DNA from 4 places in the Ancylomarina sp. YFZ004 genome. Region 1 is predicted to be linked to each of the others. Evidence: riboswitches for the same ligand, from Rfam matches in the RefSeq annotation. Region 1 holds a riboswitch; each other region holds the start of a gene.
What was found. Region 1 has a riboswitch for cobalamin ahead of ACXR6G_RS09310 (TonB-dependent receptor plug domain-containing protein). Riboswitches for the same ligand answer to the same signal wherever they lie in the genome.
Positions count from the first base shown of each region.

Region 1 (7,563 bases):
GTTTGCATTGCATTAGTTAAAATGTTTTTCATTTATTAAAATCAAACATGAAAAGAACTTTTTTAACGGCTTTTGCATTGCTTTCATTTATGAATTTTGCATCTCAAGCTGATGATAAACCTGTGGTAGATTCCACTTCCGTTCGTCATTTGAATCTAAACGAAGTACAAATCAACGCTTCACGCGTTAAATCTAAAGTTAAGGATCTACCTCAAAAGGTAGATGTGATTACTCAGCGTGTGATTAAAGCATCACCAGCCAATAATGTGGCTGGCTTACTTAAACGTTCATCTTCGGTTGATATTCTTCAATATCCAGGTGTTTCAGCCGTTGTTAGTATGCGTGGGTTTACACCTTCGCCATCCGTTAAGTATACACTTATATTAATAGACGGAAAACCTTCAGGAACAGATAATATTGCTAGTATCGACCTACAAAATGTTGAAAGAGTAGAAGTGTTGAAAGGACCTTTTTCAGCTCAGTATGGATCAGCAGCTATGTCTGGGGTTATTAATGTGGTAACGAAAAAGAATAGTGGTGAATTAGCAGGCCAGTTTGGGATTGAATATGGAAGTTTTAAAACGTCTAAAACAAACCTCTCTATGGGAGGCGCTTTATCAGATAAAACGAATTTTGATATTTCTTTGGCTCATAACAGACAAGCAAAGGATTATAAAATTGGTAATCGTAATCTTTACGATGAAGAATATGCCAAATCTATTTTAGATCCTTCTACCTATGGCGAACGAATGGAGAATTCTCAGTTCGAAACCTATAGTGTGAGTTCTAGAATTGGTTTTATTCTTTCAAAGAATTGGGAAATAAACTTTAATGGGGGATACTACAAAGCTGATGATGTTGAGACACCCGGTAACTTTTGGCATACTGAAGGTATGGATTCCAAAGATATTGAACGTTATTCATTCGGGTTTGATTTAATGGGAAATCTAGATGGCCATCAAATTAAATTTTCGCCATATTATTCTGATGAGGATAACAAAACTTATGATGTAGGTTCAGATGGCTATGGTGACTTTGTAAGTTCTTTTAAAACATATGGATTTCAATTGCATGATACTTATCAAATTGGAGACCACACTTTAGCTCTTGGATTAGATAATAAAACTGAAAGTTACAAGAGTAAGAACTATAAACCCTCTGGTGAGATAGAAGCTCCTTATCAACCTAATCATAAAAATATATCAACAGGAATTTTTGCACAATCTCAGTTTAAATTGCCGAATGAAAAATTGAATCTGTTAATTGGGGTTCGTGGTGATAATGTTAAGTTTGAATTGGAAGCTGATAAGCTTTTAGCAAACCTAAAAAGTAGTGAGAACTATTGGGTGTTTACTAAAAATATTGGTTTGAAATTTGAACTACTTGATGGTCTTTCTGCTCATACAAGTTGGGGAGATGCTTTTTTAGCACCAAAAGCTTATCAGGTTGCTGGTGAGTATACAAGAGGATCTTCAGTAACAGTTGGTAATCCTGGCCTTGATCCGGAAAGATCAAACACCGTAGATTTTGGTTTCACTTACAATAAGTTTAAGCAAGGGATTAATTTTGATTTAACTTATTTCAGCACACATCATAAGGATAAGATCATAAGATCAAATTTACCAGATTATAGTACAACATATATAAATGCACAAAAAGCTAAAATGAAGGGGTTAGAATTGATTGCTTCTTATGACTTTGGTGCTTTAAGTGATTATGATTATTCGTTACGAGCGTACTTAAATTACACTCATATTATTGATGCAGATTTGAAATACAAGGATGCTCAGGGCCATAATCAAAAAGGAGCTATGAGGTATGTCCGCGATAATACCGCATCATTTGGTTTGGAATTCGATAATTTGAAAGGATTCACAACACGTTTGAATGGACGATATATCGGTCATCGTTATGAGAATAACTATATATATATGGCTGATTATTCAAATTGGCCAAATATTACAAAGGAACCAATTATTTTCAATGGTAAGGAAGTACGTTCTGATCTGATTAACGAAGAGTTGTTACGTCATCCGGTATCTTACGTTTTCGATTACTCTGTTTCTTATACTTTCAAAGAAAAATATACTTTAGGTTTGACAGTATCCAATCTATTGGATGAAAATTACACTGAAAAAGATGCTTACAATATGCCAGGAAGATCGATAATGGCTAAGTTCAATTGTCGATTCTAAAATCTATTAATTCACTCAAAAAGGGATGTTCCAATTGTGGAACATCCTTTTTTTATGATAGGTGGTTTGTTAGCTGTTGATTTATAGTGTGTTTAGGAATATGTTCCAAATAAGAGATTAGGTCGTCTGATTTTGTTTTTTTTTATACATTTGCAGCGTAATTGGTTCTCGTGAATCTGACTTTTGTCAGATGGAGATGAAAAGGGAATCCGGTGTGAGTCCGGAGCTGTTCCCGTAGCTGTAAGCTCAGAAAAAAGCTTTTTCACTGCAATGCCACTGTTCGCCTTAGGCGGATGGGAAGGCCGAAAAAGTTGAGTAAGTCAGAAGACCTGCCAATGCAAACTTATTTTTCAAAACATTCGGAGAAGATGTTTGGAAGACGATCGAATGCGATATTTCTATTGTTCTATCCTTGTGTTTTCTTCTTTATCAATTATAAGATGAAGTTGAAATTATTACTTGTGCTGTTAGTAAGCTTTATAAGCTTAAATAGTTGGAGTCAAACTGTTGGAGTCGATACGATTCAGATTAATACCATTGATATTTTAGCACCTAGATTGAAGCATTTTTCAGAAGCTGAAAAGCATCAGGAAATTGATTCATTAACCCTTGTGCGATATGGAAGTCAGGATTTGGCCACACTATTGCAAAAGGTTTCACTGGTTAATATGTCATCGAATGGTTCTTTAGGAGCTTTATCAACTGTAGGTATTCGAGGGGCATCTGCTACTCACACATCGGTTAATTGGAATGGGATTCCAGTAAATTCAGTGACTACAGGTTCAGCCGATCTTTCCTTAATTAGCGCTGGAGCCTTTGACGATATAGAGGTTGTTTTTGGAGCTCCAGGATCCTTATATGGAAGTGGTACATATGGTGGTGCTATCAATTTATCCAATATACCTACTTGGAAAAAACATTCACGTTTAAATTTCATTTCTGAATACGGTAGTTTTTCAAATTCAAAACAGAGTTTAGTTGGAGCTTACTCTAACAAATATATTTCGTATTCAGGTCAAGTGTTTTACAGATATGGTAAAAATGATTTCGAGTATGACGATATTTATGATTTTGGTTCGCCCACAGAAAAGCTAAATCATAATGAAAATAAGGATTATGGCATAATTCAGGATCTTCATTTTAACTTGAATGAGCATTTTATTGATTTAGGCATTTGGTATCAGGTTAAGAATAAAAACATAGCAGGTTTGATGGGGATTGGAAAGCCTCATAGCCTTCAGAAACAAAGAGATTCTTCTATAAAAGCTTTTGTGGGATGGAAACATCTTTTCAACAAATTTCGTGTAGAAGCCAAAATTGCATACTTGTCGGATAATTTAAAATATACCGATAAAGAGACGGTAGGAGGCCCTTATAAGATCTATTCTAAAATTTCATCTCAACGTTTGATTAATGAAATGAATGTCCGTTGGTATGCGACTTCAAAGTTGAGTTTCGATGCCAATTTAAAGTATAATTATCTGGAAGCTGATGCATCGGCTTATGGGAATACGATTACGGAAAATGAAACGAAATTTGGGATTGTAGCCAATTATGCACCGCGAATTGGAAAATTCGTTTTATCATGGACTCAAGATAAAAGTAGCGAGGTTGATCCGCCATCGATGTTTGCAGCCAGTTCATTGGTTCATGTTTTACCAAATATTTTCGACTTTCGATTTAAAGTTGGAAGCCATTACCGCAGACCTACATTTAACGAAAGGTATTGGATCCCTGGAGGGAATCTCAATCTTAAATCGGAAGAAGGTTGGAATTATGAGCTAGGCTTGATTATGCTGGAAAGAAAATTAGCCGATGGTTTAATGGGGATTGATTTGAATTATTATAGGGCTGATAATACGAATGCCATTTCATGGCAACCCGATGGAAGTTATTGGAGTCCTAAGAATACTGGTAAAGTTCTTTCTCAAGGAGTTGAATTGGAAGCCAATTATAATAAGGATATATATCATGATTATAAGTTCAATTTCACAATGAAGTATGCTTATAATGATACTTATTATAATGATAAAATGGCTACGAATTATAAAAAGGAATTAGCGTATCGTCCTCATCATATTGTGAAATTGGGGAGTGATTTGATTCACGAAAAATGGAGTGTTGGACTTTTAGCCTCACATCGTTCAGATACAAAAACGAATGATGGAGATAATTTAGAAGGAAATATTTTGTTGGATATTAATGGAGCGTATAAGCTAAAACTAGCTGGAACAGATGTTAGTTTTAATGGACGAGTTGAAAATATATTTAATAAGTCATACGAACTTGTTAAATTTTACCCTATGCCTGGGAGAGCCTTTTATTTGGGGCTTAATATTAAGTTGAAATAAAGTTGTTTATACAATTAAATTTAAAATAAGATGAAAAAAGTATTGAATCTTGCGATGTATCTTGTAGTAGCAAGTCTTTTATTTGTGTCATGTTCTGATGATGATAATGATTCAATCCCCAATGTGAGTGTTGATGGAATTTATGTGTTAAATGAAGGAAGCACTAACGGGAGTATCACTTTTATCGATAAGGTTTCAGGTGAGCCTACTCTAAACTATTTTGAGTCTGTTAATGGTTTGCCATTAGGAAAATTTCCTCAGTCTATGACTTTTTCAGATGAATATGCTCTTATTACAGCGACTACAACGACTGGGGCAGGTTATGTTGAGATTGTTGATAAAGTTACGTTTAAGCATGTAGAGTCAATTACAGATTTAAGCTATCCACGTGATATTACCGTGGTTGGTGATATAGCGTATGTGTCTAATGGTAGTGGAGCTAACGCAGGTGATAAAAATGAAGTTTTAGTTATTAATCTAACTACCTTAAAAATTGTAAAAAGAATTGAAGTGGGTGCTGGTCCAGAGAAAATGGTTTTATCAGGTGATAAGCTTTATGTGGCAAACTCTGGTGGATGGTCTAATAGCGATAAAACAGTATCTGTTATCGATATTAACTCTAACACTGTGGTAACTACTCTTGAGGTTAAAAACTGTCCTAAGGATATGGTTGTTGATGCAAATGGAGATGTATGGGTGTATTGCGGAGGTAAGCCAAGTTACGATAGCAATTGGGCTTTAATTGGACTTGCTGAACCAGGTGTATCAAAAATTAGTGTCGCAAATAATGAAGTGACTTCTTACGAGTTGACAGATATTTCTACACCAGGTTTGAAAAATATTTGTATCTCTAAAGATAAAAAGACAATTTATTTTATGTCAGATGCAGTATATGCAATGGATTATAAAGCTACTGTTTTACCAACAGAGAAGTTTCTTGATAAAACATTCTATGGTATTGATGTAAACCCTGAGAATGGAAATATCTGGTGTTGTAATGCAACTTTCGGTCAGGCAGGTGAAGTTGTTGTTTATGATGAAGAGGCTCAGGAAATGAAATCATTTGCTGTTGGTGTTATGCCAAACTCGTCAAATTTTAAGTACTAGAACAAGCATAACAGATGAGTCATTAGGCTCTTCTTTTCAAGATATTAAGGGAACTTCTTCATGGAGTTCCCTTTTTTCACATCCTTTAATGGCTTACTTCTTCATTTTTTTTAATAAATAAGAAAGCTTCTATTTTACTCTTGTTCTCTGTCTTTATCTCCACTTGAGCTTTGTTTATTTGAGTCCTTTTAATAATTTCGGAAGGTTTGACTGATGAATATCAATTGAACTGAACCTAAACCCCCGAATAACTTAACTCAATCATAAACCTATGCACAAAACATTTTTATTTTTCTTAATCGTATTTATTCAAGCCAGTACCATCTTTGATGTTTCTGCTTGTACAAATTTTATTGTTACTAAAGGCGCCTCAAAGGACGGTTCTGTTATGGTTGTTTACACCTGCGATGGCGAATTTCATCCTCGTTTAAGGGTGGTAGAAGCAGCAGACTATAAGCCTGGAGAAATGCTTGAAATAAAGGATTGGAGTGGCAATGTTTTAGGTGCTATAAAACAAGTATTACACACTTATGCCATTGTTGGACCACATATGAATGAGCATCAGGTATCAATAGGAGAAACAACTTTTGGAGGAAGAGCCGAATTGGTTAATTCATCAAATCTTCTTCATTATTGGACTCTGATGCAACTCGCTCTTAAACGATCGAAAACTGCATTAGAAGCGGTAAAAGTAATGACAGAGTTAGCTGAGGAATATGGTTTTAATTGCGAAGGAGAATCCTTTTCTATTGCCGATGCCAATGAAGTTTGGATTCTGGAAATGGCTGGAACTGGAGAAGATGGGAAAGGCGCAGTTTGGGTAGCAAGAAAAGTGCCTGATGGTTACATTTCAGCACATGCCAACAAGTCTAGAATCGGAGAATTTCCCTTAGATGATCCTGAGAATTGTCTTTATTCTAAGAATGTAATTTCATTAGCCATCGAGAAAGGCTATTATAAGCCTGAATCTGGTGAGCCATTCCGATTTAATGAAGCCTATGATCCATCCAATCCTTCAAATTTGAGATATTGTGAATCAAGAGTGTGGAGCATGTTTAACCGATGTGCACCCTCATTAGAATTGTCAACAGATTATCACCGTGGTGTTGTTGGTGCAGAACGATACCCTTTATGGATAAAACCAGATTCTAAATTGGATGTAAAAGCGGTTTCATATTTGATAAGAGATCATTACGAAGGAACTGCATTTGATATGACAAAAGGAATAGAAGCTGGTCCATTCGGAAGTCCTAACCGTTGTCGTCCTCTAGTTCTCGAATCAGATGGGAAAACTGCTGTTTGGGAGAGACCTATTTCCACAAGAAACACCGCATTTTCTTTTATTGCTCAATCACGATCGTGGTTGCCTAACGAAATCGGAGGGGTGCTATGGTATGGCTATGATGACACCTATTACACTTGCTACACGCCTGTTTATTCTTGTACAAAAGAAATATCGAAGATATGGGGACAAGGAACACTTCAGAAATTTTCTTGGGATTCAGCTTGGTGGAGATTTAATTTTGTATCTAATTATTCTGATTTAAGGTATTCGGATATGATTAAGGATATCCAAAAAGTACAAAGAGAATTGGAAGATAAATTCTATGCATATATCCCTGCTATCGATAAAGCTGCAGGAGAACTATACAAAATAGATCCAAAATTAGCAGCAGGTTTTCTTTCAGATTTTTCTAATGACCAACTTGATTTAGTCGCAGAAAGATGGCTTGAACTAGCTGAGCATCTGATTACGAAATACAATGATGGTTATATAAAAGATGAAAAGGGCAGAGCTGAAACAGTAGGCTATTCTCAAGAATGGATTAATAAAGTAATTCAAGATAACTCAAGCCATTTACTACCTGTTTGGAAAAAAGGAAAAGCTATAGAACCTATTCACTATTAAA
Region 1 covers NZ_JBTCHQ010000004.1:388,807-396,369, forward strand. Annotated here, with positions in the region: gene ACXR6G_RS09305 (TonB-dependent receptor plug domain-containing protein) at 48-2,195, shown strand; cobalamin riboswitch at 2,341-2,547, shown strand; gene ACXR6G_RS09310 (TonB-dependent receptor plug domain-containing protein) at 2,531-4,546, shown strand; gene ACXR6G_RS09315 (hypothetical protein) at 4,577-5,653, shown strand; gene ACXR6G_RS09320 (dipeptidase) at 5,925-7,562, shown strand.

Region 2 (7,563 bases), on a different contig from region 1:
CTTCACTTGAAATATTTCTTTAGGAAAAAGAAGCCTTTACACTCCTACTCCTTAAAATCACCCATATCACCACAGGACCACCAAACATGGCGGTTACTGAGTTTATTGGTAATGTCGTTTGGTTGCCTGGAACTTGTGATAGAATATCACAAATCAACATAAGAGCTGCACCTATAAGAACAACAGCAGGCAATAAAACCTTATGACTAGCGGTTCCAAAGATAGCTCGTGCCATATGTGGGACTGCAACACCTATAAAAGCAATAGGCCCTGTAAATGCCGTTAAAGTACCTGCAACAAGAGCAGTACTAATTATAACCCAAATTCGAGTTCTATTTACGGATATACCAACACCACGCGCATAATTTTCACCCAACAACAAGGCATCCAGCGGTTTTATCAACACAAAAGACATCAGTAAGCCTAAAACGACGACTGGTGCCATTAAATGCATCTCATTCCAAGTAACACCACTAAGACTTCCAAATGTCCACACAATAAAACTTTGCAGTTGCTCAGGATCACTAAAATACTGTAGGATATTCACAACGGCTCCAGTTATACTTCCAAACATGATACCAATAATCAATAATGAGACACTGTCTGAAATTCGAATAGAAGCCATTCCAATAATTACAAATATAATAGAGGCACCAGCAATAGCAGATACAACTAGAGCCCAACTACCAAGGAAACTATATATAGCTCCAAAAACACCTGGTAGTAAAACTGAGGCCATAACCATCAATGCAACTCCCAAACTAGCTCCAGAACTAATTCCTAAGACATATGGACCTGCCAAGGGGTTTCGAAATAGAGTTTGCATCATTAAGCCAGACACAGATAAACCAGCTCCTACAAGAATAGCAGTTATAGCCTTAGGTAATCTAAAATTTAAGATGATATAATTCCAAGATGTTTTAACATCCTCTCCCATTAAAATTGCCATAATTTTATCGGAAGGAATACTTACACTCCCAAGAATAAGATCGACAACTAAAAACAAGGCAATGAGGATAAAAAGACCTCCAAATAGTATGATTTTCGATTTATTTTGCATTTCTAAATTCAATTATTTTTTCTGTACAAATTCGCAACACCCTAGTCTAATTTCTTATAAAAGTAAAGTTCATGATCAGGAAATAATTTTGGATGTAAAACTTTAGCGACATCCTTCAACAATAGATCGGGACATATCACTCCTGACTCATAATAATCATTAGCTCCCTTTTCATTTGTTCGTTTAGTGACAGAATAAACTTGCCCATCTTTATAGGCTTGAAACAAGGTATATCTTTCATCTAAGGCTTTCATTTCTTTTAAACTTTGGCAATGTGCTGGACCAAACCAAATTTTAGAACCAGACTGTTTATCAAGCACGACTTCAAAACTTAAAGGAATACTCCCTTGTGTTGAGTCAGAAAACCAACAATATTCACCTTTCGCATCGCGTAATAATTGAGCTAAATAACTCTGTCCACCTGGCATATACCAAACCCCTTTATAATGGTAACCAGAAATAACATCTGGTTTATCTTCAACATCCTTAATTTTTGATTTAATATTAGAATACCTATTTTCTAGATCAGTAAATAAATCGTCGGCTTTTTGCTCCATATTAAAAAATGCGGCTATAAATTTTGACCACTCAGCACGTGCAAGTGGGCCACTCTCCATCCATTCAATATTAAAAGCAACTGGCAAACCTGCATTTATCAATTTCGTTTCATCATTGGATATTTTCATAAATCCTGCAACCATTACAAGCTCAGGAGATAAATCAACGATTCTTTCAAAATCGAGAGTTGCTGCATGTCCAACTCCAATAACATGACCACTTTCAACTCTTTTCGAAAGCTTTTTATTATAAACTTTATCAGGCAAGGACACGGCTACTATTTTATCTGCAACACCCAGAAAATTCAATATGCCTATTTGAGTACTCGAAAGAGCAGCAATACTTCTAACTGGCACTTCGATAATCTGACCATCGGATGGTAAACTGATACCATCTTTTTTTCCTCTAGGGATAAGATAATACTTCTGGAAAACTTGCCCTTTATTCCAAGGATCAAGTACAGACAGCTCCTTATATCCATCATGGATATCAATTTTAAAACCTTTAGCATGCTTGATATTTGATTCGAAATAGAAAGATGAATCAACAATTTCATTGGGAGTTTCCGTTTTGGAAATCGTTTTCTTGTTTGTAGATTTCCCACAAGATAGGACGAGGAATAAACTAAGTGCTAAACTTAGAAGCATTAATTGACGAATACCCATTACATAAAATTAGAATGGGAAGTAGAAAAGAAGATACAACCAAAAAGTCATAATCTCGTTACTCAACTCCCGAAGTTACGAATATAAAAAAACTAAAGGCAGGTCTTCTGGCTTATCCATTCAAACGCCTTCCCATTCACCTCAGATTTTTGAGATACTAATAGTGGCTTTATCATTTGAATATACAATTCGATCTAACGAACAGGACATACAGCTGCGGGAACAGCTCCGGTTTTAAACCGGATTCCCTTTTAATTCCCATTTAGGAAACCTATTTACCTGCAAAGCTATGCAATATTTATAAAAAAAAAGCAAAATGGTCATTCTCATTGAGTGTCATAAATTGAAAAGAAAACACCACTTGTCATAAAAAAAGTGATTGTTGACTTGCAACAACCACTTCAGTTCTTTAATCTTCGGGTTCATTGATTTCTTCAGAATCTGGAACTTCTTTCTTTATACGTCCAGACTCTTTTAGGGCTTTATTAATAATCCATTCAATTTGCCCATTAGAACTCCGAAATTCATCAGCAGCCCATTTCTCCAGTTTCTTGTAGATTTCTGGATTTAATCGCAAAACAAAGGATTTCTTTTTTGTCATATTTTAATTTCCTATTGATACAAGCTTCCCGCATTTATGACAGGTGTTACATCCTTGTCAGAACAAAGAACAACCATCAAACTACTCACCATTGTAGCTTTCTTTTCTTCATCAAGTTCAATTACATCTTTTTCTTTCAGTTGATCAAGAGCCATTTCAACCATACTTACAGCCCCTTCAACAATTTTAAATCTTGCTGCAACCACAGCAGTTGCTTGTTGACGACGTAACATTGCACCAGCAATTTCAGAAGCATAAGCCAAATAATTTATTCTTGCCTCCATAACTTCAATCCCTGCTATTTCCAATCTATCAGTAAGTTCTTTTTCAAGCAATTCACTCACGTCATTACCTCCGGAACGTAAAGTAACCTCAGCCATCTCATCTTCAAAATTATCGTAAGGATACGAACCAGCCATGTGTCTAATAGCTGCCTCTGATTGAATCGCTACGAAACTAGAGTAATCATTGACATCAAAACTTGCTTTGAAAGTATCCCTCACACGCCACACCAAGACAACACCTATCATAATAGGGTTACCAATCTTATCATTCACTTTAATGGGATCGCTATCAAGATTTCTTGCTCGCAAAGATACTTTTCTCTTCGCAAAAAATGGGTTAACCCAGAAAAAACCATTCGCTTTTATAGTTCCTTTATATTCTCCAAATAAAATTAAAACAACCGACTGATTCGGATTTACAACGACAAAGCCTGGCGTCATAAACACACCAATCAAAAGTGCAATCACAAAAGCGGGGTGATGAATAACAGCCAGCCCAAAAATTCCAATCAAAAGTGAAATCAGAACTAAAAAGATAATGAAATAGCCTGATAAAGGTGAAAAGTTTCTTTCCTGTTTCATATTTATAGTATTTTGATATTATTTTGATATCAAAGTTATGAAATATTTTTTAATTGAACAAGTCTTCGTTTTCGAAGAGACTAAAAGATTAGTGCTCAAATCATATCGAAAGTTTTTAATTATCAATAAAAACTAACGACTTCAACTAACAAATTATGTTTACACATAATTAAGGAAATTGTTATAAAGATTGAATGATTTGAACACAACATCTCATTAACAAAACACACCGTTTTGTTAATTACAAATTAAAAATTTTCTTATTTAAATTCATTAAACTTGGATTTACAAAAAACCCTACTAGTCAGGCACTTAAGCGCGTAAAAACACCTAAGTCCCTAGAGCACAATTGATTAATTTTTATTTATTTATTTTCATTCTCTAACAGCTGATGTTTCAAGGGATAAATCGTCTTTTTTAAAAGTCAAGTTTAATTTCATTTTTTTTACAGATTTTTTTTATCCAAATTTGCATGACCCAATAAAATCTAGCCATTAAAACGTCTTAAAATTCTGAACAAGAAATGAACGATAATTACTTCCAAATCTGGGAAAATTGCTTAGCCGTAATTAAGGATAATGTTTCGCCAATTAGCTATAGTACATGGTTTCAACCTATCGTACCATTAAAGTTGGAGAATGAAATTCTTACTTTACAGGTACCTAGCCATTTCTTCTACGAGTACCTGGAAGAGAAGTATATTGATCTACTTAGAAAGACTTTAAGAAAGGAACTTGGTTCTAATGCAAAATTAGAATACAATGTTGTGATGGAGAATAATCAGATGGCTAATATGAAGCCTCTATCTGTTGTCGTTCCTGGGAACAACCCAGCATACACAAAAAACAGACCCGTTAAGAATCCTTTTTCTCAAGAGGAACCTAGCATCAAGAATCCATTTATTATACCGGGTATTAAAAAATTGCAAATTGATTCTCAACTAAACCCTGATTATACTTTTTCTAATTTTATTGAAGGTGATTGCAACCGATTAGCTCGTTCTGCTGGTTGGGCCGTTTCTGAGAATCCTGGAGGAACAGCATTTAACCCACTTGTATTATATGGTGATTCTGGTTTAGGAAAAACTCACTTGGCTCAGTCAATAGGATTGAAAGCAAAAGAGATTCATCCTGAGAAAACAGTTCTATACGTAAGTTCACAAAAATTCCAAACTCAGTTTACTGAAGCTATTCGTAATAATAACAAGAACGATTTCCTTCATTTTTATCAAATGATCGACATCTTGATTATTGACGATATTCAGGAGTTAGCGGGTAAAGAAAAAACACAAAATACATTTTTCCATATTTTCAACCACTTACACCAATCAGGTAAGCAATTAATTTTGACTTCTGATAAGGCACCTATTGAATTGAAAGGTATGGAGAATCGCTTACTTTCTCGTTTTAAATGGGGATTGTCAGCTGATTTGCAAAACCCGGATTATGAAACAAGAGTTCGTATTTTGCAACAAAAAGCATATAAAGATGGTATCATTCTAGAGAATGATGTGATTGAATATATCGCAACACATGTCATCAACAATGTTCGTGAATTAGAAGGAGCTCTTATTTCACTTTTAGCTCAATCAACACTGAACAAAAAAGAATTAAATCTAGAATTGGCAATTGAAATTATCGATAAATTGGTAAAGAATACCAAGCGTGAAATTTCAATTGACTACATTCAAAAGATTGTTTGTGATCATTTCAATATGCCTATCGACCTGCTTCAAGCCAAGACTAGAAAGCGTGAAATTGTACAAGCTCGTCAAATTGCAATGTATTTTTCAAAGTCTATGACTAAGGCTTCTTTATCAACCATTGGTTCACAAATTGGAAAAAAAGATCATGCAACTGTTTTACATGCATGTAAAACAGTTAACAATCTAATAGATACAGACAGAGCGTTTAAAACTCAGATTGAAGAAATAAATAAAAAATTGAAAATGTAATTGCCTACAGGCCTTACAATTTTAAAATATACAGAGGAGCTGTTCTAAAAAGAGCAGCTCTTTTTTTTAAACAAAAAATAAAGATACAAGATGTTACTCATACTACTGGCGATACTATCCTCAACAGGAATCTTCATCTGTTTCAAAAGTTTTGAAAAATTCAATATTGAAATTCTTCCAGCAATAGTCATCAATTATATTATTGCTGGACTTATGAGTTATCTCCTATCTGATAAATCAATTTCATTGCAAGAACTTTCAGAACAAAATTGGATAGGGCTTGCCTTAGTGATTGGTTTACTATTTATTGTTGTTTTCTTCATTATTGGTAAATCATCTCAAAAAGCAGGAATTACGATAACGAGCCTAGCCAGCAAAATGTCTTTTATTATCCCTATTATGTTTTCGATCTTGTATTTTAAAGAATCGGTGAACATGATGATGTTTCTAGGCTTCTCACTTGCTATTGCATCGATCATATTAGCTGTGTACAAACCATCTAACAAGACAAGTAAAATCAAACATATTTGGTTACCAGTATCACTCTTTCTTGGAGCAGGACTTGTTGATACGTTGGTTAAATACTCTCAAGAAACTTTCTTAACCAATGGCGGATCAGAGTTATTCTCGCTGGTTCTTTTTGCTATTGCTGCATTAGCAGGTCTTCTTAGCTTGTATATCCAAAAAAGATCGTTGAAACAATTAGTTTCTATCAATACCCTAATTGGAGGCAGCATTTTAGGTATCGCTAACTTTGGGTCTTTGTATTATTTAATTGCAGCCCTCAACAATTCTGGATTTAAAAGCTCTGTTGTTTTTAGCATGGTTAATATTGGTATTGTCTCCTTATCGCTTATATTTGGACTTTTCATCTATAAGGAGAAAATTAGCAAGCTCAATTATATGGGGATAGCCTTATCTTTTATTGCCATCATTATTCTGGCTCAATAAATTTGCCCCACAAATCATATTTTAACTGTTGGATTATGCAAACAGATAGTTATAAAACCATACAAAATACATCGGAAGGGATTTATAAAGAAAAGGGAAGTAAATTTATTACTTATGCTTTTCCGGTGACTTGTGAAGAAGAAATAAAGGAAGAAATCGACAAGCTCAGGAAGAAATATTATGATGCTCGCCATCATTGCTATGCCTACATGCTTGGAGCCGATAAGAAGAACTTTAGAGCTAATGATGATGGTGAACCTTCATCCACTGCAGGAAAGCCGATATTGGGCCAAATATTATCATCTGATCTCACCAATATTTTAATTGTTGTCGTCCGTTATTTTGGGGGAACAAAACTGGGGGTTAGTGGTTTAATTCACGCGTATAAAGCAGCAGCTATAGATGCTATTTCGAATGCTGAAATCATTGAGAAAACAGTAAATGACATCTACGATATCCATTTTGACTATCTAGTTATGAATGATGTTATGAGAATTATAAAAGAAGAACAACCTCTTCAAATCGATCAAGATTTTAATCTCACATGTAGAATCACTCTTAGCATCAGACAAAGCGAAGTTGAGAAGATAATTGAACGCTTTAGTAAGATTGATAGTGTCAAATCAGATCACATCAGAACTGAATAAAAAAAATCCCACCTCAAATAAAGGTGGGACTCATATTTTTAATCGAAGAGGCTTACCGTATACGGAAATTCACCCATTTGATATAGTTTATAAACAATTTTAGCTTCGTGAATAGCATCATCTAAACCTCGATGAGCTTCAATATAGCCTGTATCTCCATAGAAATAATCCCAGGCTTCTTCAACCTTTGGCCATTTAAAACCTCTACGTCCATTAGGCGCAGGCAGTTTTACAATTGGAGTTGATAAATGCATCGGACAA
Region 2 covers NZ_JBTCHQ010000001.1:431,215-438,777, forward strand. Annotated here, with positions in the region: gene ACXR6G_RS01770 (iron chelate uptake ABC transporter family permease subunit) at 20-1,060, opposite strand; gene ACXR6G_RS01775 (ABC transporter substrate-binding protein) at 1,102-2,283, opposite strand; cobalamin riboswitch at 2,364-2,573, opposite strand; gene ACXR6G_RS01780 (Arc family DNA-binding protein) at 2,693-2,884, opposite strand; gene ACXR6G_RS01785 (SPFH domain-containing protein) at 2,896-3,750, opposite strand; gene dnaA (chromosomal replication initiator protein DnaA) at 4,274-5,704, shown strand; gene ACXR6G_RS01795 (hypothetical protein) at 5,795-6,655, shown strand; gene ACXR6G_RS01800 (IMPACT family protein) at 6,691-7,302, shown strand; gene ACXR6G_RS01805 (3'-5' exonuclease) at 7,341-7,563, opposite strand, start outside.
Region 2: another riboswitch for cobalamin. It lies ahead of ACXR6G_RS01775 (ABC transporter substrate-binding protein); the one in region 1 lies ahead of ACXR6G_RS09310 (TonB-dependent receptor plug domain-containing protein).

Region 3 (7,563 bases), on a different contig from region 1:
AGTATCCTTAGCCAATCTGTAATTTTCTTTTTGATAAGCTATATATGGTCCCCAACGGCCGTTCAAAATCTGAAGTTCAACATCTTCTTCGAAAGACTTAATGTGCTTCAAACGATCCTTCTCACGTTTTTCTTCAATTAAGACAATTGCTCTCTCCAAATCTATAGTCATTGGATCATCAACATCCTTCTCTAGTGATGAGAATTTACTATCGTGACGAACATAGGGTCCAAAACGCCCAATTGCGACAATAACTTTTTTATCTTCATAAAGCCCTAAATCTCTAGGCAACTTAAATAAATCAATAGCTTCTTCTATGGTAATTGTTTCCAGATGCTGTCCTGTTCTTAAACTAGCAAATTTTGGTTTTTCTTCATCTCCCTCAGCACTTTCACCAAGCTGAGCCATTGGCCCATAACGCCCGATACGAACAAGAATAACTTTGCCTGTTTTTGGATCTTCTCCAAGAATCCTTTCTCCTGTAGAACGTTCAGATGTTTCAAGTGTTTTCTCAACATTTTCATGGAAAGGGAAATAAAACTTCCCAAGCATTTCATACCAGATTGAGTTACCTAAAGCAATTTCATCAAATTCCTTCTCTACATCAGCTGTAAAGTTGTAGTTCATGATATTTGAGAAATGTTTAACCAGAAAATCGGTAACAACCATTCCAATATCCGAAGGGAACAATTTCTTGTTCTCTGCTCCAGTCATTTGGCTTTTCACCTCTTCTTCAATCGAGTTGTCGATCAAATTTAAAACCTCGTACTGACGTTGAACACCATCACGTGATTCTTTAATTACATATCCTCTATTCTGAACTGTAGTAATTGTAGGCGCATATGTAGATGGTCTACCAATTCCCAGTTCTTCAAGCTTCTTAACCAAGCTTGCCTCGGTAAATCGTGGAGGACGATGAGTGAAATTCTGAATCGCTTTAATGAAATCACTTTCTAACTTATCACCAACATTAACTTGTGGAAGAAGGGATTGTTCCTGTTTTTGCTCCTCATCGTCAGTCGATTCCAGATAAACCTTAAGGAAACCTTCGAATTTAATCATCTCGCCAGTCGCAACAAATTTTTGTTCATTTGTTGAAATACTGATTTTGATATTTGTCTTCTCGAGCAAAGCATCGCTCATTTGAGAAGCAATAGTACGTTTCCAAATCAAATCGTAAAGACGCTTCTCATTTGATTCACCTTCTACACGATCCTTATTAAGATATGTTGGACGAATGGCCTCGTGAGCCTCTTGAGCACCTTTACTCTTTGTACTATATTTTCTAATCTTCACATAGTCTGCACCATGCGAACGAGTAATTTCTTCTTTAGCTGTCTTTAAAGCTGTCTCAGACAAGTTTACCGAGTCTGTTCTCATATAGGTAATATGTCCAGCCTCGTACAAACGCTGAGCAACTGTCATCGTTTGAGAAACTGAAAACCCTAGTTTTCTACTTGCTTCCTGCTGCAGAGTTGAAGTTGTAAAAGGTGCAGCCGGCTTTCTTACAGATGGCTTCTTCACAACATCATTGATATGATATTCTGCATTTTTACATGACTTCAAAAACAGGAGTGTTTCTTCCTTTGTATCGAAACGTTTTGGCAGCTCAGATTTCAATATTTTATTTGAACCATCTTTGTCTACGACCAAGAAATGAGCCACAACTTTATAGAATGATTTCGATTCAAAAGCAATGATCTCACGTTCTCTTTCAACAGTCAAACGAACAGCCACTGACTGTACACGTCCAGCTGATAAAGAAGGTTTTACCTTTTTCCACAAGACAGGTGAAATCTCAAAACCAACTAGTCTATCAAGAATTCGACGAGCCTGTTGAGCATTTACCAAATTCTCATCTATTTGACGTGGATTCTCCACGGCATTCAGAATCGCATCTTTTGTAATTTCATGAAAAACAATACGTTTTGTATTTTCTTTCTTTAATTTAAGTTCCTCAAACAAATGCCAAGCAATTGCTTCTCCCTCGCGGTCCTCATCGGAAGCTATCCAAACCGTTTTTGCTTCCTTCGCCAACTTCTTTAGTTCTGTTACAACTTTCTTTTTGTCCGTCGAAACAACATATTTAGGCGTAAAGTTATTCTTAATATCAATACCAAAATCTTTCTTGTCAAGATCTCGGATATGCCCAAAACTGGACTTCACAAGAAAACTATCACCTAAAAACTTCTCAATTGTTTTTGCCTTTGCAGGGGACTCAACAATAACTAAATTCTCTACCATCGCATCAATATTTATGGAAAATCGTGCTCTAAAATTTTGTGCAAAGTAAAAACATATGAACCCTAAGTTCCAAATTTTATGATACTAATTTTCAAAACAATTCATTTTAGGTGTCTTATTTTGAAGTAAAACTAACTCATAAGATTTGTTGTTTTATTTACTATTTTTACGAACCAATTGCATACAAACAAAGCCGAACAACAATTAATTTTAGATAATATGACTGAGTCAGATCTTAACAATACAGACAACAAAATTAAAGGATCTAAAAATTTTAAAAAATATATCATTGCATTCTGGACTATGTTTTCTCTAGTAGTTTTAGGTGTAATCTTTTTATTTATGGGTATATCAAATGGAAACTTTGGATTTATGCCTAGTTTCGAGGAGCTTGAAAACCCAAAAAATAGTTTGGCTACCGAAATTTATTCTGCAGATAAGGTTCTTCTTGGAAAATTCTATTTCCAAAACAGAAGTTTCGTAAAATACGGGGATTTATCTCCTGATATGGTTCATGCTTTAGTGGCAACCGAAGATGTTAGATACTACGACCACTCAGGGATTGATTTAATTGGTCTTGCTCGTGTTGCTAAAGGATTGGTTACCGCCAACAAAAATGCTGGAGGAGGAAGTACACTTTCGCAACAATTGGCTAAAATGCTTTTTCCAAGAGAGCGCTTCAGTAGCAAATTTGATATGGTGTTTCGAAAATTTCGCGAATGGGTTATCAGCGTTAAACTTGAACGCAGCTATACCAAAGAGGAAATTCTGACCATGTATTTAAATAAGTATGACTTTTTAAATCAAGCTATAGGAATTAAGTCGGCTGCTCGTGTTTATTTTAATACAACTCCAGATTCATTAAGCATTGAACAATCAGCTATGTTAGTTGGAATGGCTAAGAACTCTTCATATTACAACCCACTGCGACGACCAGAATTGACACGAGATAGACGAAATACTGTGCTCAGTCAAATGGTAAAATACAATTATCTTGAGCAACAGCAATACGATTCACTAAAGCTTTTACCTCTTAACCTGGATTACCAAAAGGTTGACCATAAAAGAGGCAGCGCAACTTACTTTAGAGAGTATCTAAGAACAAGCCTTACAGCAAGAAAACCTGTCGAAAGCAGATATCCTTCCTGGAATAAACAACGATTTATTGAAGATTCCCTTCAGTGGAAGAACAACCCATTTTTTGGATGGTGCAATAAAAATAAAAAAGCAGATGGTGAATTCTATAATATTTATAGGGATGGTCTAAAAATATATACGACGCTTGATTCTCGTATGCAGAAATATGCAGAGCAAGCCGTCAGAGAACATTTAGGGCTTGATTTACAGTCAGCTTTCGACAGAGAGAAGAAATATCACAAAAACCCTCCATTTTCAAATGATTTGGACGATGAAGCCGTAGAAAAGAACTTATACCTATCGATGAAAAGAAGTGAAAGATATCGTGTTTTAAAGGACAAAGATATTTCTCTTGATTCTATAAAAAGTATTTTTGAAACACCGACCCCAATGAGAATTTTCACTTGGAAGGGAGAACGTGATACCCTATTATCACCTAACGATTCTATGCTTTATTATAAAGGGTTTCTTCGTGCTGGTTTTATGTCAATGGTTCCACAAACAGGTGAGGTTAGAGCCTACGTGGGTGGACCAAACTACAAACACTTTATGTACGATATGGTAAATGTTGGTAAACGTCAAGTTGGTTCTATCATTAAACCATTCCTATATACGGTTGCCATGCAAGAAGGATTAACACCATGCGATAAGGTTCCAAATATTGCACCGACTTTTGATTTGGGTAACGGAACAACATGGACATCTAGAAATTCAACCAGTGCTCGAACGGGAGAAATGGTGACACTTAAATGGGGATTGGCCCATTCTGTAAATAATATCTCTGGCTGGGTCTTGAAACAATTCAAACCTCAAACCATAGTCGATATGGCTAAAAAAATGGGTATTATCAGTCGAATTGATCCTGTACCATCAATATTCCTAGGCACATCAGAAATTACGGTTAGAGAAATGGTCGGAGCCTATGGAACTTATGCCAACAAAGGTGTTTACATTAAACCTCGTTTTATTTCAAGAATTGAAGATAGTAAAGGAAACGAAGTTGCTCGCTCTATCCCACAAAAGCATGAGGTGATGAGTGCTAAAACAGCTTATTTAATGACCAACCTACTCCAAGGTGTAGTGAAGCAAGGAACAGGTGGGCGACTGGGATGGAAATACAACCTTCGCAACGCTATTGGGGGGAAAACCGGAACCACTCAAAACCATTCTGATGGTTGGTTTATGGGAGTTACACCCAACCTTGTTTCTGGTGTTTGGGTTGGTGCTGAAGACAGAGCCATCCACTTCGAAGGTATTCGACTGGGACAAGGAGCCAATATGGCTTTACCTATTTGGGCACTATATATGCAAAAAGTATATGCTGATGAATCTTTAAATATATCAAAAGGCAAATTTGAAAAGCCAGAAGGCTTCAATATTGATTTGGATTGTAACACACAATCCGCAAATCCCAGGAATAAAGGTTTAATCGAAAGTGAAGAAGAAGATTTCTTTTAAAATCAGTCATCTGGTAATATTGGCAAATGATCAATTTTTGATTAAACTTGCAGAACGATTTGGGTTCCGAAAGGAATAATAGGGAATCCTGTTAAAAACAGGAGCTGTCCCCGCAGCTGTAATTCTCGATTCGAAATTTTTCGAATCTGTATTTTGAACGAAAGACCACTGTTTCTATCAAACGGGAAGGTGTTCAAAATTGAGAAAAGCCAGAAGACCTGCCTTAATCATGAGTTTAGCTTTCGGGTAAGAAAAGCAGAAAGTCTCTGTAACCTTTCACTTTTTTGACGCAAGCAGAGTTGATCTTTGCCATAGATTGCTCGTGAAAATTCATAAGTAACTGTTAAAAGGATTGTAAAATTGCGATAGCAAGCTTACAATCCTTTGTTTTTTTTTCAAACTCATAGTATTCCATCAAAGCTTTTTAATTAATTTTGTTTAAATTGACTTTCACAGTTTAGCATCCCGATAAGCTCATTATGAATAAAATCCTCATTATAGACGATGATCCTACGATCTGTATCATGCTTCAAGGCCTACTTAATAAGAAAGGTTTCGAATCAGATATCGCCTTTTCTGCCAATGAAGGATTAAAAAAATTTAGCAGTTTTAAGCCGAATTTAGTTATTAGTGATTTCCGCTTACCAGATATCAATGGTCTTGATCTTCTCAAGCAGATAAAGAGTTTGAATCCTCACATGCCCGTCATCATCATGACATCTTATGCTGAAATTCGAACAGCCGTGAATGCTATTAAACTAGGAGCTTACGAATACATAACAAAACCTCTCAATCCTGAAGAAATACTCGTACTTATCAATTCTGCAATAGCAAAATCTAAAACTGTTGATAAAACGAAGAAAATTGAATTTATCCGTGGTAAAAGCCCGAATTCAGTTCAAATAGATCAGTATATAAGTCTGGTTGCTCCTACTGATATGTCTGTAATTATTGAGGGTGAAAGTGGAACAGGGAAAGAAATTGTTGCACGTAGAATTCATGAGGCCAGTGCCCGAAAGAATAAAAATTTCGTAGCAGTAGATTGTGGTGCATTGTCGAATGAATTAGCCGGCAGTGAACTTTTCGGTCACAATAAAGGCTCATTTACGGGTGCTATTAGTGATAAAAAAGGTCAGTTCGAATTTGCCAAAGGAGGAACACTCTTCCTGGATGAAATTGGAAATTTATCCTACGAAATCCAGATCAAACTATTAAGAGCTATTCAAGAAAGAAAAATCCGACAGCTTGGCAGTAATAATGATATTGATACCGATGTTAGAATCCTCGTTGCCACTAATGAAGATCTAATTAAAGAGGTTAATAAGGCTAATTTCAGAGAAGATTTATATCACCGGTTAAACGAATTCAAAATTTCGGTTCCAGCTCTTCGTGATAGAAAAGAAGATATCAAATTATTTGCTGATAATTTTCTAAGCCTATCCAATAAGGAACTCAATAAGAACATCAATAATTTTTCTGATGAATTTATTCAAAAGTTAAAAGATTACAGCTGGCCTGGAAATTTAAGAGAACTTAGAAATGTGATCAGAAGAGCCTTACTTTTAAGTACAGGGGATCGTGTTGAAACATCTGCCTTACCTACAGAAATCCTCCACTATCAGGAGACCACTACCCTATCTGATAATACAACAGATCTGAAACTCATTCAGGCTTCAACAGAAAGAGATAAAATTATAGATATTTTGAGAGAAGTCAACAACAATAAATCGAAGGCAGCTCGCTTACTCAATATCGATAGAAAAACACTTTATACTAAAATGAAGCAATACGGTATTGAGGGCTGATTTCACCTTTAAAATCTTAACAAAGAATGACAAGAAAATTCCTAGATTATACAATTTATTACCTTACGGTTTGTGCTCCATTCATTCTTATCTACAAACCCGAATTCGACATTAGTCAATTCATGATAGTCTATTTTTTATTCTTCAGACCTCTAATTGATGGTTTGTTCTTGACCTACCTAACCAAAAAATCAAGTTGGGATTTCTATATTCCATTCTACTCACACACGAAATATTTCAGAATGTTTTTAGGAGGAAAACTATAAAATTGATCAAGAGTTCTTTTGCAAGTCTTCAATTTGTTCAAAAACTTGATTTGATATTTCATCTAGTTTATCGATAAAACTGTTCACCTCATCAAGATTCATTAGCTCATCAGGATTTTGATGAATCATTTTTTCTAATTCTATCAAAATCTCGCTTGCTGAAACTATTCCAAGTTGACGATAAGAGCTCAACATTCTATGGGCTATTTCGCCTAACTGAGTATGATTTTCTTCTTTACTTGCTTCCTTTAGGAGCTGCAAACTTTCTTTAGCTATTCGAACGAAACTAGTCAAGACCTGATTAACTATGCCTTTATCCCCCCCAGTGAATTTCTCTATCTCAGATAATTCAAATAATAGATGATTGGTTTCATATATTGATTTTACTTCCTCTATTGGGCTTATTTCAACTTCGAGATTCAATTGCTCACACAGGATTTGAAGTAATGTATCTTCTTCAAAAGGCTTCAATAAGTAAGCTGACATGCCTTCTTTGATGTATTTATTTAAATCTACTTGACGGACATTCGCTGTTAGAGCAATAATAGGCATATCTAATTTTAGCTTGGTTCGAATATGCTTACAAAGATCCACACCTCCCATTTCAGGCATATGAATATCGGTTAATAAGATATCATACTTGGTATCTTTCA
Region 3 covers NZ_JBTCHQ010000009.1:72,490-80,052, reverse strand. Annotated here, with positions in the region: gene topA (type I DNA topoisomerase) at 1-2,244, opposite strand, end outside; gene ACXR6G_RS14260 (transglycosylase domain-containing protein) at 2,464-4,839, shown strand; cobalamin riboswitch at 4,884-5,079, shown strand; gene ACXR6G_RS14255 (sigma-54-dependent transcriptional regulator) at 5,319-6,644, shown strand; gene ACXR6G_RS14250 (hypothetical protein) at 6,671-6,910, shown strand; gene ACXR6G_RS14245 (ATP-binding protein) at 6,917-7,563, opposite strand, start outside.
Region 3: another riboswitch for cobalamin. It lies ahead of ACXR6G_RS14255 (sigma-54-dependent transcriptional regulator); the one in region 1 lies ahead of ACXR6G_RS09310 (TonB-dependent receptor plug domain-containing protein).

Region 4 (7,563 bases), on a different contig from region 1:
ATGCATTAGAGCCCATTTTGTCTCCAAGGGTATATCTTTACCCTTTAACTCTTCAGCAATAGTTGCAAAGCTTTTTTGCATAATTAGCGGTCCAGGCTTACCTTTTTCGCTGTATTTATTGTAATAACCACGTGGGGTTATAAATTTCTTATTTTTAGAGATATAAGATTGAGAGTTTCCAATCACAACCAAGCAGAACATATCCACTTTTTCAAGATCTACTTCGGCTAGCGTACTAAGCTCAATATTCTCTTCAGCTCGTCCAACCTGACGAACAATGGCAACGGGTGTTTCCGGGCTACGCTCCTCAAGGAAAATTTCCTGAAGACGATAAATTTGCCAGTAACGCCCCTTACTTTTAGGGTTATATAATACGGTAACAAAATCGCCAAAAGCAGCGGCTTTAATACGCCTTTCGATCAACTCCCAAGGGGTTAACAAATCCGATAAAGAAAGAATAACAGTATCGTGACCAATTGGAGCTCCCAATTTTGCGGCAGCAGCTTGGAAAGCAGAAATACCTGGAATCAATTCAATATCAACATTTGATTCACGCTTTTCAGCCATCTCATAAATCAGTGGCGCCATGCCGTAGATGCCCGCATCACCTGAACTAATCACAGCTACTTTCTTGCCTTGTTCAGCATGCTCAAAAGCAATCTCTGCTCGTTGAGTTTCTTGTTTCATTCCTGTATCCAAACATTCTGTTCCTTCTTGAAGGAAAGTTTGAATAAACTGGAAATAGTACTTGTATCCAATAACAACATCTGCCTCTTTAATGGCATCAATAGCTGGATTTAAAAACATGTTTGGATCACCAGGACCCAAGCCAACGATATATATTTTTCCTTGCATAATTTCTTCTATCTGATACTTGTGTTTATTGTAAACATGATCTACAATACGAAATCACTGTATCTATTTTTCATACAATCGAACACCCCTCTGTCCTTCGGACATCTCCCCTGAAAGGGAGAATAGGTTACAATTGAATTTATAACTTTTAACTCTAGTGCATTTTAGGCACTTGTAAGTACTTTAAACTCTCTCTAACTTTTAAGCCTTCTTCAGAATAATGATCGTGAAATAAGGGATTCTTCTGTCACGAAGCACTTCTGCATCGTCGGTGATAAACTCCTTATCGGTTCCCAGATATTCTCCATAGAATAATTCTGGCTTATGCTCTAAAATAAAGTCTGCAATCCAGGTTTTTACTTTTGACACTTTCATCAATACGATGGTATCATTCTCTTCAAGTTGTTTTAGCAAACCTTCTTTGCTGTCTACATTCGGATCGACTAAAACCTTATCGCTTAAAGTACAAATGGGTAAACCTGATTTTGAACCTGCCAAAATAAAAGCGGGTACACCCGGAATCATTTCATATGATATATTGTTATTTTTCAGATGTTTTAAGAGATAAGCAAATGTGCTGAAGAACGAAATATCGCCCTCACTCACCACCGAAACATGCAAATCCTGCTCTATATCTGCCTGAATTTTCTGAAACAATTCAAAATAGGCTCCCTCCGCCTCTGATCTGTCGTAAGACATTTTCAAGGGTATCGGATATAGTTGCAAATCATTTAAACCTAATTGTTTTAAAATAGGGAGCGAAAAACTAGAATTACCTTTTTTCTCAGATACACTAGCAGGATAATAAATCTTATCAGAATGCTGAAGTGTTTTAAGAGCCTTTATTGTAATCAATTCGGGATCGCCTGGTCCTAAGGAAACCCCATATACTTTACCTGTCATATTCTAATGTTTATGATCGTGTGAATGTCCGTGATGATGTGCATGGCTGTGATCGTGTCCATGGTGATGGTGGTGATGTGAACAAGCAGAAGGATCTCTACTTTCAATCAAATCCACCTTGCCTTCTTCAACCGCTTTCAATCTCAACATCAGAATATCGATCAGCAGATCACTCTCGCCAATTTTAGGACATAGAATGAACTCCTTTTCAGGATGCTTCAATTTGAATTCTTCTATGCTTCTAATTGCATTATCCAGATAAACTCCTGGGAAGAAAATATAGGGTAAAGCGATAATACGCTTATATGATAATTGATCTAAAACAGCCAAAGCTTTATCTACCGAAGGGAAAGTCATACGTGAAGTAAAAGCATTGATCATGAATGGCATTTTCAACTCTTCCTGAGCCAAACGAGAGAGCTTGAGCATATCACCATTTGAATCGGCCATAGAAGCACCAATACCAATTGGGAAGAAAGCGGTATCGCTCATATCTTCATCAGAGATACTCTTCTTGATTAGATCCAAAGAAAGATCCACCATTTCCTGACATACGCCAATGTAATTAGCCAATTTGATTGTCACCTCATGTTTTTCCTGAAGCTCGTGAAGCTTATTCGGAATATCAGCAGCAATATGAACACCATTGAATAAGAAAACAGGCACCGCAATAATTTCCTCTACACCCTTAGCCTTCAACTTGCTTACACCTTGTTCGAAATTAGGTTCAGAAAGTTCCAGAAAACCATATTCAACTTCATAATCAGTTATTGTGCTTGCAAATTTCTCTGCAAATGCTTTAAAAGCTAACTCTCCAACTTGAACACGAGTACCGTGTCCGCACAGTAATATTCCCTTCTTCATATTTAAGATTTATGAATTTTAATTGATGATTGAGTATTCCTCTTTTGCTTGTGCTTCTTCAGCTACAGCCATCAGTTTATCTGATATAGAAACGACCTCGCCAACAACCATAATGGCTGGTGGGCGAAAATCTAAAGCTTCCATCTTTGCAATGATATTATGCAATTCACCTTTCACAACTTCCTGCTCTGGACAAGTTCCCCAACGAATTAAGGCAACCGGAGTTTCTTTTGAACGTCCATGTTTCATCAAATTGTTAATGATAGTCGGCGCATTGGTTATGCCCATATAAAAGACAAGCGTATCGATACCTGTAGAAATTTTATCCCACTGCAAATCTCTTTCGCGACTTACTGGAGGATGACCGGTGAAGAATGCCACTGAAGAAGAAACATTACGAGCCGTTACAGGAATACCAGCATAAGCTGGTGCAGCAATACCTGAAGTGATACCAGGAATCTCTTCAAATTGAATTCCATTCTCAAGCAATTTAATCGCTTCTTCACTCCCTCTACCAAATACGTAAGGATCACCACCTTTTAATCGAACAACCGTCTTACCCATTTTGGCATAATCCACAATCATCTGATTGATATCTTCCTGTGGGCAAGTGTGATTCTTATGCTTTTTCCCAACATAAATACTCTCACAACTGTCCTTACAATAGTCCAGAAGTTCAATATTAACCAAGTAGTCGTAGAATACGACATCGGCAATTTTTAAAGCCTCAGCGGCCTTAACGGTAATTAAACCTTTATCTCCAGGTCCTGCTCCGGTTATATATACTTTTCCGTTCATTATATCTTTCTTAAATATAGTATCTCAATTTATCGATGCGAATCGATTTATAGGTTCCAAGTTTTTGTATCAACCTTATCTAATAATGCTTCTACCTTTTCAAGTAAATTATCCTTCATAAAGGCCTTCTTTTCCTTTTCGCCAAGTCCAAGAGTATCCTTTACCATCTGATTTCTCAGACGCCCCAACTCCAGAACTTCTTCTTGCAAAGAGTTATCGAATTTTTGATCGAGATATGTACGTATTTTTTTAGCCAGATAAGGATTTTGACCATTGGATGAAACAGCCAGTTGAATATCGCCACATTGAGTAGCAGCTGCCGGATAAAAATTGGAATATTCAGATGAATTGGCTGAATTAAATAGAATAGCTTGTGATTCAGCATCTGCACCTATTCGAGAATTTGTTTCTGAACAATCAGTTGCAGCTATTACAAGAAAAAAGCCATTGACATCATTGGCTTGATACGTGCTATTAAGATAATGGTAGGCACCTGCCTCACGCATTTCTTGCAGAATAGCAGTAATATTTGGAGCAATTAGTGTGACATTTGCTTCAGCCTTAATCAAAGATTTAAGCTTACGTTCTGCCACTTTTCCGCCGCCCACAATTAAACAATTCCGGCCCTTTAGATTTAAACTTACTGAATACCAGCTCATCGCACTTTAGTTTACATTAACACTCTGATTTTTAACAAATCAATTTCCAGGTAAGCAACTAAATATGATGGGGTATGTTTGTTTAATTGAAGATAAATATATCTACAAACAACTCCCTTCCCCAAGAGTCTTAAGTTTGATTACCGTTTTGGCAGGTTTCCTGACTTGTTTCGTAGATCAATAGATCGGTTTTATTCCTTCCCATTCCGAGTGTTGGAACAGTGGATTTAGTAAAAACCATAAAAAACTTACAGTAGCGGGGGCTGTATCGGACTTTAACCGAATTCCCTTTTAAAGCTCAATCGACGATTAAGCTTTCACCAAAACTGCGTCAAATGTAAGCGTTTTTTATTCTCTCCAAAACAATTTAAAGACGATTTGTTCTTTTTTAGATTTGTTATAAAACATCAATATCCTGAACAGGTGTTAAATATCAACATCATAAGCTTTCTGATTAGGTCATCACAGCTTCTAATTCAGACTAATTATTCTTTTTTTATTCCTAAACCATCAAGAAAATCTGTATCTATGTATCTTTAATCAATTTTTAAGTTTTAATAATCACATGGCTTCTTTACAAGTATTCTCCATAACCCTATTAGCAATCTATGTTATTCTCATTGTCGGATCATCTATATTTTCTAAGAAAAGTGATTCTATTGAAGGCTATTTCCTAGCCAACAGATCCCTCTCTTTCTTAGCCTTAGCCATCACGTTTATTGCTTCGTGGTGGGGAGCTGGTTCAGCTATTGAAACGGCTGATCACTCCTATCAGAATGGAGTTTCTGCCTTCTGGATTTATGGAATGCCTGTTTTATTCTCTACGGGTTTACTCTTTGTATTTGCGAGGGCCATCCGAAAAGTGGGCAGCATCACGCAACCCCAATTATTGGAAGAACGATATGGAAAAGCTCCAGCACTAATGCTTTCGGTACTGATTTTCTTATTCATGACGATTACAGCTGCCTCACAAATTGTAGGAATTGGTATATTCTTCGAAAAATTTCTACACTTAGATTATAAGATGTCAGCCATTATTGGAACAGGTATTGTCTTACTCTATTCCTTTTTTGGAGGATTCAAAGCTGTTGTCCGTACTGATATCATACAATTTGTCTTTCTCTTATCGGCCTCAATATTGGTCTTTGCCTACGCCTATTATTATTCAGGAGGAATTCCTGCAATTAAGAATATTGCTGATACAAAAGGCTTAAGCAACTATTTCTCTTTTACCCATCAGATATCAAGTAATATGGTTTATATCATCACATTTGGTAGTGCGTGGATGATACAGGCCAATGTCTGGCAACGAATTTCAGCAGCTCGATCTCCCCACGATGCTCGTAAGATGATAGGCTTAAGCTTTCTAGTCTATATCCCTCTTTACCTAATGGTGACTTTTACGGGGATGCTAGCTTTAGGCTTATTTGAAGAGATGCCTCAAGGTGGTGTTATTTCAGGCATTATCAATGATTATATGCCTCCATTCCTTGGTGCATTAATCTTTGTGGGTATTTGTTCGGCCATTATGTCTACCATGGATTCTTTGATCAACACGGGAGCTATGGTTCTTTGTGTAGATATATACAAAAACAAGTTTAAGCCTGATGCCAAACAAAAACAACTTCTGATCGTTGGAAAGCTAGGAACAATTGTTGTCACGCTTATTGCCTTGGTTATTGGTCTCGAAATAAAATCAATTCTTAAGGTTTCATGGCTTGCTGCCGATCTTTTATCAACGGGTGCTTTCGTCCCTTTAATGCTAGGCTTTATTTGGAAAAGGGGGACTACGATTGGAGCGATGTCGTCTATGATTTTTGGCACCATTTTCTCGCTTTACAACTTAACGGTTGCTCTGGGTGCCAAACTGCCTCTTCCCTGGGAAATTGGAACAGCCAAACATGTTTTAATTGGCATGCTTGGATCAGCCTTAGTTTATTTAATTGCCAGCTTAGTCAGCAAAGCTGAAACAAATAAATCGGCATCATTTATTGCTAAGGTTGGTTTCAATAAATCATAAAACGTTTCTACACTCCCAAAGATATATAATAGATTCATCGGCATGATAGGCTACAATTCCACAAGTAGTATCAAGTTACAGTAAAGTAGCAGCGTGCTAAAACCCCTTGCTACTGGACGATTACATCGTGTGGTTTTTATTTCTAACAAAGGAACGCGATACTACTGAAACGAAGTGGAGCTCGGCGAAGCTAATTAGTATAAGTCCGACATAAGCATCGCACTTATTAAGACTCTCTTTATCCTTGAATCTTTTTTCTCCGGTTTGGTCCTTATTTGCTCCGCTTTGGTATTTCTGAGGTACCCTCCCTACCTGGGAAGTGCGGCTTGGTACTTCTGAGTTCCGGTTTGGCATCTTTTCACTCCGACTTGGTTCTTTTGAGGTACTCCCCCCTACTTCGGAGGCACCCCCACCCTGTTAAATAGATTCCATTTTTAAAGACACACAACCCAGCACCTCCCATTCCCCTTATGAACAACAACTTACAGAAACATGGTTGCTTTTCACAAGTGGTATCAAGCATAATAATTATAGGTTTATCAGTTACAACTGGAATATTTTGAAGTATTTTTTAAGTAGATAAATTTCATTTCAACTCCCCCTGAAATCTTAAAACACTATTTACAATAACACTAATCTTATGTTGTTTTTAATTAATCTTAATACAAATCAATATTGATATTTAGCTAATCAGTTAAATATTTTTTAAGTTAAGGCTTCTTAAGCCTAAATATAACCCAAATCGCATGGTCCATTTACCCAAAAATGTTCCCCTACTTGTCTTAATTTTGATACTTAATTCGTTTCAACTCTTTAGCCAAACAGATACAAGTAAAGTTGAAAATCTCTTTGATATGTCGTTCGAAGAATTGCTAAACCAAAATGTTGTAACGGCTTCAAAATACGAACAGTCTTTATCAGAAGCTCCTTCTTCAATTACGATCGTTACTTCAGATGATATAAGGGATTATGGTTATAATACATTGGATGAAGCATTAAATAGCCAAAAAGGATTTTATATTTCAAACGATCGTAATTATAGTTATATCGGAACCCGTGGATTTGGAAGGTCGGGCGATTATAACAATCGTAGTAAATTGTTGATAAATGGGCATACATTAAATGAAAATGTGTTTGGTTCAGCATCGTTTGGCTCGGCCTTATCATTTAACATGGATTTAATTGACCGTATTGAAATCGTACGAGGACCAGGTTCATCGATGTATGGTTCCGGTGCAATGTTAAGTGTTATAAATATAATCACCAAAAAGGGTCATGACATTGATGGCCTTGATATTAAAACTACATTAGGCAGTTATAATAAAAAAGAAGCTTCTGCCCTCTGGGGAAAAACATTGGAGAATGGCATTGATATAGTTATCTCGGGAATTGCTGGTCAAACAGATGGTCCCGATTTATATTTCGAAGATTTAGATACTCCCGAAACAAATCACGGAATTTCGA
Region 4 covers NZ_JBTCHQ010000014.1:80,917-88,479, forward strand. Annotated here, with positions in the region: gene cobJ (precorrin-3B C(17)-methyltransferase) at 1-855, opposite strand, end outside; gene cobI (precorrin-2 C(20)-methyltransferase) at 1,057-1,758, opposite strand; gene ACXR6G_RS17960 (sirohydrochlorin chelatase) at 1,762-2,622, opposite strand; gene cobA (uroporphyrinogen-III C-methyltransferase) at 2,641-3,420, opposite strand; gene ACXR6G_RS17970 (precorrin-2 dehydrogenase/sirohydrochlorin ferrochelatase family protein) at 3,468-4,079, opposite strand; cobalamin riboswitch at 4,213-4,419, opposite strand; gene ACXR6G_RS17975 (sodium:solute symporter family protein) at 4,645-6,099, shown strand; gene ACXR6G_RS17980 (TonB-dependent receptor plug domain-containing protein) at 6,954-7,563, shown strand, end outside.
Region 4: another riboswitch for cobalamin. It lies ahead of ACXR6G_RS17970 (precorrin-2 dehydrogenase/sirohydrochlorin ferrochelatase family protein); the one in region 1 lies ahead of ACXR6G_RS09310 (TonB-dependent receptor plug domain-containing protein).